DNA from 3 places in the Paenibacillus sp. J31P190 genome. Region 2 is predicted to be linked to each of the others. Evidence: riboswitches for the same ligand, from Rfam matches in the RefSeq annotation. Region 2 holds a riboswitch; each other region holds the start of a gene.
What was found. Region 2 has a riboswitch for cyclic di-GMP ahead of AC58U0_RS24965 (PilZ domain-containing protein). Riboswitches for the same ligand answer to the same signal wherever they lie in the genome.
Positions count from the first base shown of each region.

Region 1: linked by a shared signal. The riboswitch ahead of AC58U0_RS28780 (putative bifunctional diguanylate cyclase/phosphodiesterase) and the one ahead of AC58U0_RS24965 (PilZ domain-containing protein) in region 2 are both predicted to bind cyclic di-GMP.
Region 3: linked by a shared signal. The riboswitch ahead of AC58U0_RS27800 (S-layer homology domain-containing protein) and the one ahead of AC58U0_RS24965 (PilZ domain-containing protein) in region 2 are both predicted to bind cyclic di-GMP.

Region 1 is NZ_JCAUAS010000022.1:43,900-47,181, forward strand. It holds gene AC58U0_RS28775 (BMP family lipoprotein) at 1-133, opposite strand, end outside; gene AC58U0_RS28780 (putative bifunctional diguanylate cyclase/phosphodiesterase) at 392-1,930, opposite strand; cyclic di-GMP riboswitch class I at 2,015-2,103, opposite strand; gene ilvA (threonine ammonia-lyase IlvA) at 2,166-3,282, opposite strand, start outside.
Region 2 is NZ_JCAUAS010000016.1:165,152-168,433, forward strand. It holds gene ychF (redox-regulated ATPase YchF) at 1-526, opposite strand, end outside; gene AC58U0_RS24965 (PilZ domain-containing protein) at 605-1,339, opposite strand; cyclic di-GMP riboswitch class I at 1,442-1,529, opposite strand; gene tadA (tRNA adenosine(34) deaminase TadA) at 1,809-2,246, shown strand; gene AC58U0_RS24975 (DUF1697 domain-containing protein) at 2,259-2,741, opposite strand; tRNA gene AC58U0_RS24980 (tRNA-Arg) at 2,788-2,861, shown strand; gene AC58U0_RS24985 (helix-turn-helix domain-containing protein) at 2,888-3,282, opposite strand, start outside.
Region 3 is NZ_JCAUAS010000020.1:120,402-123,683, forward strand. It holds gene AC58U0_RS27800 (S-layer homology domain-containing protein) at 1-1,340, opposite strand, end outside; cyclic di-GMP riboswitch class I at 1,386-1,480, opposite strand; gene AC58U0_RS27805 (stalk domain-containing protein) at 1,508-3,282, opposite strand, start outside.

The sequences.
Region 1 (3,282 bases), on a different contig from region 2:
AAGCTGTTGCAGCTGCAGAAGTAGCTGGAGTTGCTGAAGCCGCCGGTTTCGTTTCTTCTTTTTTGGCACAGCCGGAAAGAGCTAATGCAGAAACCGTTACAGCCATAAGAGCTGTTGAAAGCATTTTCTTCATCATTATTACCCCCATAGGATCAATTAATTTAAAACCATGAAATCTCACATTGTAGGTTGACCAAAATTAGTTAAATTATGTAAGACTGGCTATAAGCATGAGTGTATCATTTTGAAACCCAAGATAAAAGCGATACACCAGCAAAATAACATAATTCGTTATGTCATACAAGTTGACATGACCTTTTTGTAAGTCCCTACAATATAGGTTCCAAGCCCCAATTATTTATTATACTACCACTGGTTAATAAAATCTAGATTACCCTTTGTTAATTTTATCGTTCATAAGTCTCATGAATTGTTCGGGTCCTAACGGGCTGCTGAACAGCATTCCTTGCACTTCCGTACACTGCAAAAGTCTCAAGTGCTCCAGCTGTTCTTCTGTTTCGACACCCTTTGCAATTAAATTTAGACCTAGACGGTGAGCCATGCGAATTATGGCAGCAGCCAACAGCTGATTCTCATCGTCGTCTACTAAATCCCGAATCAATGTGCTATCCAATTTTACGCTATCGAGCGGCATACCTTCGAGCCCACTTCGTGTAAATAGACCTGTACACAAGTCATCCATCACGATACGCACTCCGAATTTCTTCAGGATAATCAATTTCTCGCTAGCCTCTTGTACATTGGAAGATGTGATACTTTCCGTAAGGTCTAGCTCCACCAACATCGGATCGATACCTGTTTCTTTCAAAACAACGGCAATTTCTTCAATAAAATGCTCATCTTTAAACTGCGAAGCCGTTACTGCTAGAGTCATTCTCAGCGGTGTGTAGCCCTCGTCCTGCCAGATTCTCATCTGTCTGCACGCCGTTCGTACAGCCCATTTTCCGATAGGTATCATGAAACCCATTTCCTCGGCCGCTTTCTTCCAATCCATACTAGTTGCGAGGAGGTTGTCTCCCTTACTCCAATGAATGATCGCTTCCATTCCGATTAATTTCCGGTTTGTTATTTCATATTGAGGCTGATATAGGATTTCAAACTGATTGTTGTCTATGGCCAATCGGAGCTCTTTCTCCATGTGAGCTTTGCTCTTCACCATGGCATCGATGTCAGAGGCATAGAATTGGAACTGGTTATGCCCCCGATTCTTGGCCGCGTACATCGCTTCATCTGCATACGCCATGAGCTGATCAGGCAGCTTACCGTCTAACGGATACAACGCTATCCCTATACTAGCAGTTATGGTTACTGGCATTCCATCTAGGATAAAAGGCTCTTCCAGAGCCATTTGAATTCGGGAAGCTACAACTCTTGCATCTTCAGGCTTTGCAAAAGATTCTAGTAATATAGTAAACTCGTCGCCACCTTGGCGGTACACCGTATCCGATCCACGCAGGCAGCCCAGCAACCGTTCTGCTGCAAGGCGAATTAAACGGTCACCGTAGGCATGACCTAATGAATCGTTGACATCCTTGAATCTGTCCATGTCCAAGAACATAACAGCCGCCAGTTGTTCATTACGCTGCGCATGCAGGAGCGCCCGCTCCAACCGGTCATTAAACAATCGGCGATTGGGTAATCCCGTTAAAGTATCATGATAGGCCAGAAAGGCTAATTGTTTACTCTTTTCTTCCTGCTCTCTACTAGTAAGAAGCAGTTGCCCTACACTCTTCGCAAAAAATAGACAGATTAGTGTTTGAACAAGCACACTAATGTAAACGTAAGGCGAAAAGGAGAAAGAAGAAGCAGCAAGTAGATTAATGGTCAACAAAAAGAAGCCCAGTACGCCCAAATAGACCAACGTTTGCGCTTTCATATGCTGTATCCACTTAGAAAGTATGCCTCTCATTCTTGAACCTCCTTATTTGATAAAAAAAAGGCTATTCCGAATCGGAATAGCCGTAGGTGTACCTGTCTAGGTAAACTGCAACCTGTCGGCAGCCCAGCCATCATTGTTGCGAGGGCAACCTTAGATCTGCAGCTTTGCGTCCTTACCTTTCGATAAGTTTGCCTTTTACGATATTAAGGGAATAAATGGGACTAATTAACTATATCATATTCATTCCACATTTGGCTATTTTTCCTCAAATAAGCAAGTTAAATAGCTTGGGGTCCTTATTTATTTCTATATAGCCATAATCCTTCTGAGATAGGCGCTCAATAAGACCTTCATAATCATCTTTATTTTTGAGCTCAATGCCGACCAGTGCTGGAGCATCGTCCCTATTATTTTTTTTCGTATACTCAAATCTTGTAATATCGTCTGTGGGTCCTAAGACTTCTTCCAGAAATTCGCGCAAGGCCCCAGCACGCTGCGGGAAATTAAGGATAAAGTAGTGCTTCAAGCCTTCATACACGAGCGATCTTTCTTTAATCTGCTGCATACGGTCAATGTCATTGTTGCCGCCGCTGATGATACAAACCACATTCTTACCGCGAATCTGTTCCCGATAGGCATCGAGTGCTGCAACCGGGAGTGCGCCAGCCGGCTCAATAACAATCGCGTTATTGTTGTAAAGCTCCAGAATGGTTGTACATTCCTTGCCGGAAGGAACAATTACGATATCCTCCAGCTTATCTTTACAAATCTCAAAGGTAAGCTCGCCCACCCTTTTCACAGCTGCACCGTCTACAAACTTCTCGATCGTGGATAAAGTCACGACCTTCCCCTGCTTGAGCGCTTCCGTCATGCTTGCCGCGCCCTCCGGCTCAACACCGATGATGCGCGTTCGAGGAGAAACACTATCCACATAAGTCGCAACTCCCGCTGCCAAGCCGCCTCCGCCAATCGTCGCGAAGATAAAGTCAGGAGATTCGGGCATTTGATTCATAATCTCGAGGCCAACTGTGCCTTGCCCAGCAATTGTACGGACATCATCAAAAGGGTGTATGAACACTTTATTCTCTTGAGCACAATACGCTTTGGCATGGTTAGAGGAGTCATCGAATGAATCACCCGTGAGAATAACTTCAACAAAAGATCCGCCAAATAACTTAACTTGGGAAATCTTTTGTCTAGGCGTTGTCGTCGGCATGAAGATTTTGCCTTCAATACCGAGCTGCTTACAGGAATAAGCCACACCTTGCGCATGATTGCCAGCGCTCGCACACACGACACCCGCTTCTCGTTCCTCCGGTGTTAAGCTTTGAATCACATTATACGCTCCACGAATTTTGAAAGAACGGACAATTTGCATATCT
Region 2 (3,282 bases):
TATCTGCATAAAGCGCTTCTTTAATACGCTCTAAACACTCCACTTCAGCAACAACTTTCTTGTCGCCGCCTTTGAGGTTTTTGCGCGAACGCTCGATCTTCTTCTCTACCGACTCAATATCGGCCAAAATTAATTCAAGATTAATCGTTTCGATATCGCCGATTGGATCCACTTTACCGGAAACGTGGGTAATATTATCATCTTCAAAACAACGTACAACATGCACAATGGCATCCACTTCACGAATGTGTGCCAAAAATTTATTTCCAAGCCCTTCACCTTTGCTCGCACCTTTTACCAAACCAGCAATATCAACGAATTCAAAGGCTGTCGGGACAATGCTCTTAGGCACAACAATCTCTACCAGCTTCTGCAATCTCTCGTCTGGTACTTCAACTACCCCAACATTCGGATCGATCGTACAAAACGGATAATTCGCAGATTCTGCTCCCGCCTGTGTAATTGCATTAAACAATGTCGATTTTCCTACGTTCGGTAGACCGACGATACCTGCTTTCAAAGCCATTGTAGTTACAACTCCTTAATTTTCGAAAATCATCCTTCTTATTATATAGCACTTGGAACGCAAAAAAAAGCCTGAAGGCTATCGATTCGCCGCAGACTTTTTTTCCGTCGCTTTTTTAAATTGCTCTTCCCGCTTCTGTACGAAGTAAGTTTCGATCTGATTCGTAAGGATAAAACCCCTTAAAGCATTGGTTTTTTCCTGCGGAATGTCGATATAACTAGCCCCGTAATAAAAACCATTTTCAACCTTTTCTTTTCTTACAATTTCCATCGAACAAGGGATCGTAAAGCCCAAATCCAGCTCGACCTCAAGTTGGGAATGTTTTTGAACGATCTTATCAATCATAGAATTATCATTAATGGTAAATCCTAGTCCGTTGATGGATATATTTTTGATTGAGATACCAAGCGGGTTTTCAAATTGATGTTTATTTCTTTTATTCATATCCTGAAGTCCGAATAGGAGACCTGTATGTTTCACATCCACGCGTGGGAATTCCCTTTTTTCTGCGAATTTCTTACGATTTTCAGGTGGATTAATGACAATGACGGAGCCGAATTCTTTGGCAACAACGGTTGTATTCATCACAAACAAGCCGGATTTGGTATAAACCGTCATTTTCGCTTTATCACCAAGTTGGAAGACATCGTATTCCGGCAATTCCACCTCAATGATATCTCCAAGAGCATAGGTTAGTACACCTGTGGCTACGAAATCGTCCTTTCCCAACACAGCCTTGCTATCGATTAGCACATCAGCGTCATACCCCTCCTTACTTCCGTAATATTTCATGACGTTATACCCGTTGGCCATTATAATCAGCACCTCTTCCTTACTCAAGTTATTCCCTATATAAAAATAGACCGCCCCTTAGGTAGGAGCAGCCTATTACCTCAATCAAAAAAAGCATCGATTTTCGGTAACTAGGCTGCCATAGTTCCAATGGAACCGTAGACCCTCAGCTTTGCGTCCTTGCTTTTCAACAAGTTTGCCTTTGTCGAACCTTGCTATTTATTTTTACCTATCACGTACTATATGGTCTAAAAGACCTACTAATATCTATCATTATACCTAGCGTAGTTGCTATTATCAACAAAATTCCTTGCATAGCTGTTCTTTTTGTTGTATGTAATGTTAGATAGATTAAATATCCACAGCTTTTTAAGTTATCCACAAACCTATCCACAGGTTGTTAACAACGGAATGAATGTTCGATTGTTATGCACATGTGGATAAAAATATATTAGCGAGGTGTTCCCCTGTGGATGAACATATCCCCTGGATGAAAGAAGCCATTCAAGAGGCTCTTAAAGCCGAAGCCATCCGAGAAGTACCGATTGGAGCGGTCGTTGTCCATCAAGGTCAAATCATTGGCCGCGGCTACAATTTGCGTGAAACAACCCTAGATCCTCTCGCTCATGCCGAAATGATCGCCATCAAACAAGCGAGCGAGCATCTGGGGGCCTGGCGGCTTTTGGATTGCCAGCTCTATGTCACCCTAGAGCCTTGCCCGATGTGTGCGGGCGCGATTGTGCAATCGCGGATTCCGGAGGTCATCTACGGCACCATTGATCCGAAGGCTGGCTGCGCCGGAACGCTCATGAATTTGCTGCAGGAGGACCGGTTCAATCACCGTGTCGATGTCGTTAGCGGGGTCTTACAAGAAGAGTGTTCGACGATGCTGACCCAATTTTTCCGTAAATTACGCGGTAAAGCTTAGAAGTTCCGTCATCTAATTCTTCATGGCCGTTGCCAACTCAGCTAGTTTGTTCATCGTATTCCAATTTCGTGTTGTTGCCGTATCCCCAAGTTTCTGAATATTGCTCGCTAGTTTCGAATCCAGAACGCTTTGACGAAATAGAAAATAAATTTCGCGCCCATTGATCTGGAATTCATCCGCATCACTTATTCCTTTGGACAAGACGTCGGAGGTTTGCTGCGGAGGATCTTCCGATAGAACAGAAATCTGTATCGTTTCGCCTTCTAATAAAGCATCCACTTCATATGGACAAGTCGCAAGAATCTGTGCCAGCTCCTCTATCGTACGCAAAATGACGGTAGGTGAAACGCCTACGGCTTTGCTAATCTCCTGCTCGATACGCTGGCGCAGCGGTTCTACCGCTTCCTCCGAGATGAACAAGACATTTCCGCTCTGCAAATACGTTTGCACCTTAGTTAGTCCCGCCGCTTCAAGTGTCTTTTTCAAATCCGCCATTAAGGTTGCGCCACGAAAGCCTTCGTGCTATCATAATTCTTGCCATGCGCCCGTAGCTCAGCAGGATAGAGCAACAGTTTCCTAAACTGTAGGCCGGATGTTCGAATCATCTCGGGCGCGTATACGAAACACCAAAAAGAGCCACCTCAAACAGGTGACTCTTTTTTTATGCTATTTATTTTATCTCTATACTGACCCGGTGTCATATCCTCATACTTTCGGAACAGTCGAATAAAATACGAAGGCTGATAGCCGATCTGCTCCGCAATCTCGTTTACCTTCAAATCCGTACCGACAAGCAGCTTCTTTGCCTTGTCCATGCGCAGCGAAATCAAGTAATCGATAAAGTTCATGCCATTGATTTGCTTGAAAGCTTTACTCAGCGCGTAGGACGTTGTATGGAATGCATCCGCACATTCCTCCAAGGAGATATCGCTGCTCATAAACCGCTCCTGTATCCGCTCCGTTACGCGTTCTACTAGGCGCTTCATATGAATGTCTTGATATTCATTAAGCCTCTCGATATAAGGCGATATCACCT
Region 3 (3,282 bases), on a different contig from region 2:
AGCGTTAATGCTACCGAATCATAGCCAAAAGCCAGCTTGAGATTGCCGGGGTGCTCGCCTTCAATTCCAGATACGGACCAAATGCCAGAAACAAACTGTAAGTGATGGCTACCATTAGCAGCGAGCGCCCACGCATCTTGTTTCTTTTCGAGCTTGAGTCTCACAGAAGTATTGCCCGTTAGAACACCTTTCGCCACCGTTAGCTTAACGCGACCGTCCAAGGCATCAAGCTCTCCGCCCTCAGAGCCAATCATTTTCGATACGTCGGTCTTTGACGAAGCAGCCTGACCATAACCACCCGAAACCGGCTGAGTCACAATCCGCGTCATTGTGCGGTATGAAATCATCCCATCCAGACGCTTCAGAACAAGCTGATTCTCAACAAATGCGTACGCATTAAAGGCCGTACTCCCCCGTTCCATCGCATACGTCTCATTGAGAAGCAGATTAACTCCGTTCAGCTGTGGTGTCCCGCCTTGATCCTGAATCCAAGCCGCATACTCATCGCCGATATAGAGTCGCGGATATTCGCTACCTTTTTTCGTTTGCGGGGTCAAATCCTTTAGTACCGGATCGTTTGGATTCGACACATCGAGCAGGATGATTTTTGTGCGGAATTCCGAATCGGATTGTTTAATGATCGCGTAGGTTCCATTGAATGCAGAATCCATGATGAACTGACCTCTAGGCAAAGGTAACACCGAAATCGTGTCTGCTATAGCCAAACGATGAAGACTTAGCCCCCCGTTTGCTACATTCGTAAACAGCACCTTCCCTTTGGAAACAATTGGATAACGCCCACTGCCGAACTGTGTTTCTTTATTGAGGCTAAGGTTGTAATGATACATCTTATAGTCCGTCGACTCGAACCAAACGATATCCTCCCCATCCATCGAGAGGCGGGGGATACTCCCCATATTGCTGCTGAGTTGCTTCTCTGTACCTTCAGAGATCTTAATCCCCCAGACCGTCCACCCTCCGGTATCTGGACCACTCGTACGACGATCTATCCACGCAACATACACCGAGCCATTTACAGATTCCGAAACAACCGGATCAGACTTCAACGAATCAGCTGTAGTTAATTGCTTCGTTTCTCCTGATTGCAAGCTGCGGTAAAAGACTTGCGGGATCCCCTTGTCGTCACCTTGCATCCAGACCATGTGTTGACCGGATACATAAGTTCGTTCATCTGGAGCCTTAACCAGACTTACTTGGTCGGTTGACTCGTAGCGTACTTCTGCCCAAGACGATGTCGGAAGCATCACCAAGGTGAACATAAGCACAAGTGTCAGTGATAACCACTGGTATGATTTACACAAAAATTGTTTGATCCACATTTAACTTCTCTTCCTCTCTTTTAGCCAATAAAAACCCAAGCCCCTAAAGGTAACCCGACTAACGTCCCATGGGGTGCGACTCATGGCTTAGACCGATGGTTTTGCGCCTCCACCTTTTGATGGATTTTCCTTTGTTCAATGTTGCTAGAACTATAATCTCACTCGTTCTAAGCTTCAGGCTTACCCTGTTTAAATTTCCCTTGGAATTTCACAGTGCCGTTTTTATCATATAAAGTGCCTTGTCCATCAGGAAAACCATTGATAAAGTCTCCTTCGTAACGTTCCCCGTTCTCGTAATAATACGTTCCCTTTACAAGATAGTAATGTTCGTACTGACCTTCGGCTTTCAGATTTCCGTTCTCATAATACTCTTTACCAACACCATTCCGGGCACCTCCCACGAATGGTCCTACATAAGACTTAGCTCCTGATGGATAATAATCAATCCCATTGCCATTCCGATTGCCTTCCTTATATTCTCCTTCTCGTTGAAGAAGGCCATTGGCATCATATTCCTTACCATTACCATCTTCCCTACTTTGTAAAAAACCACCCTCATATTTCAGCTTTCCGCCCACATAATATTTTCCATGTCCGCTGAAGTAGCCATCTTTCATCCCTCCCTCATAAACTGGACGGCCTTGGATGTACAACTTACCTTTGCCCGTAAGGCTTCCAAAAACCTCCTGACCCTCGTACTTCAAAAACCCGCTGTCATCGTACTTACGAATAACGCCGTTAGGCAATCCCCTCGTAAATTGCCCGGTAATAATCTCACCCGTACGATCTTCTCCGAACAAGAAGCCTTCGAAATACATAGTGCCCCAACCCGTAACCTCATCTTTTTGAAATTCAGCATCGTACCAAAGCGATCCGTCATTGCGGTAAAGCTTGCCTTTCCCATTCATCTTGCCGTCTTTGAGCTGACCTTCGTACATTACCTTACCATCTTCGTAAAACAGCTTTCCTTCCGTACTTGCGTCATACAGGTATACAGCCTTCAAGTTGGCATCCCATACTACTTTGCGACCCGTTGCTTCACCGACAAAACGCAGCGGAACGAACGTATAGCCTTTATTTGAATAGGGTGCAACCGGCATTTCGATGGATTGCTCATTGGTGGATGCTGATAAGCTCCCCAGCTGCAAGCTGAGCGATTGTCCTTCCTTTTGTCCCGTTACCCTCCGTGCGTTTTCGTCCCATTGAATGGTTAAGCCCAGCTTTTCAAAAATAGTACGAAACTCAACCGTCGTGTAATTGTCATGCAGAGCAGGCTGCTCGTTAAATTTCAGTTCTTCTCCGTCAAGAAATACGCGAATCGGATCCTCCGCAATAGTTTGCTTGATTCTCTTGTTCACCCAGTACTCGCGCAGAGGAACATCGGCAATGTCGTGTAGAAAGATTGCATAGATTCCCGGTTTCTCAATTGCTGTATGAATCACATTTGAATTGTCCCCCAATAGCCCCCCCATATAAATCCATGAGTCAGACTCCAGTCGGAAAATGCCAAGCTTATCCCGAAATTTATGCGGTACTCTGCTCTCCATATAAGACATATTAAGCTGGATTTCTAACACCGTTTGATCCGGAAAATCGATATTCCACGGCAAGCTGACCATCATCTGTCCGCTCTGCATCGCCTTTGTGAGTTCCAAATTCTTGTCTTCCGCTGGTGCCAGCTTAATTTTGCCTAAAGTATCCTCGAATGCATATGGCGGCACGTCCAAGCTCACACTTTTATCCGAGGATGCAGGATGACCCTCTACTTGAGAATTTCCTTGTCTAAGTTCTTTGTATGTAAGCCCTTCTTTATAAAACCGTGTATCAAATTCAGCAGCTTGTGGCCTTTGCTTGACATCTGGTACAGCGGACGCAAGAGTTTCTTTCTTCGCCGTGGGTGTACCGCTTACTTGCAGCGAACTCAGCAAAATATTTCCGTCAT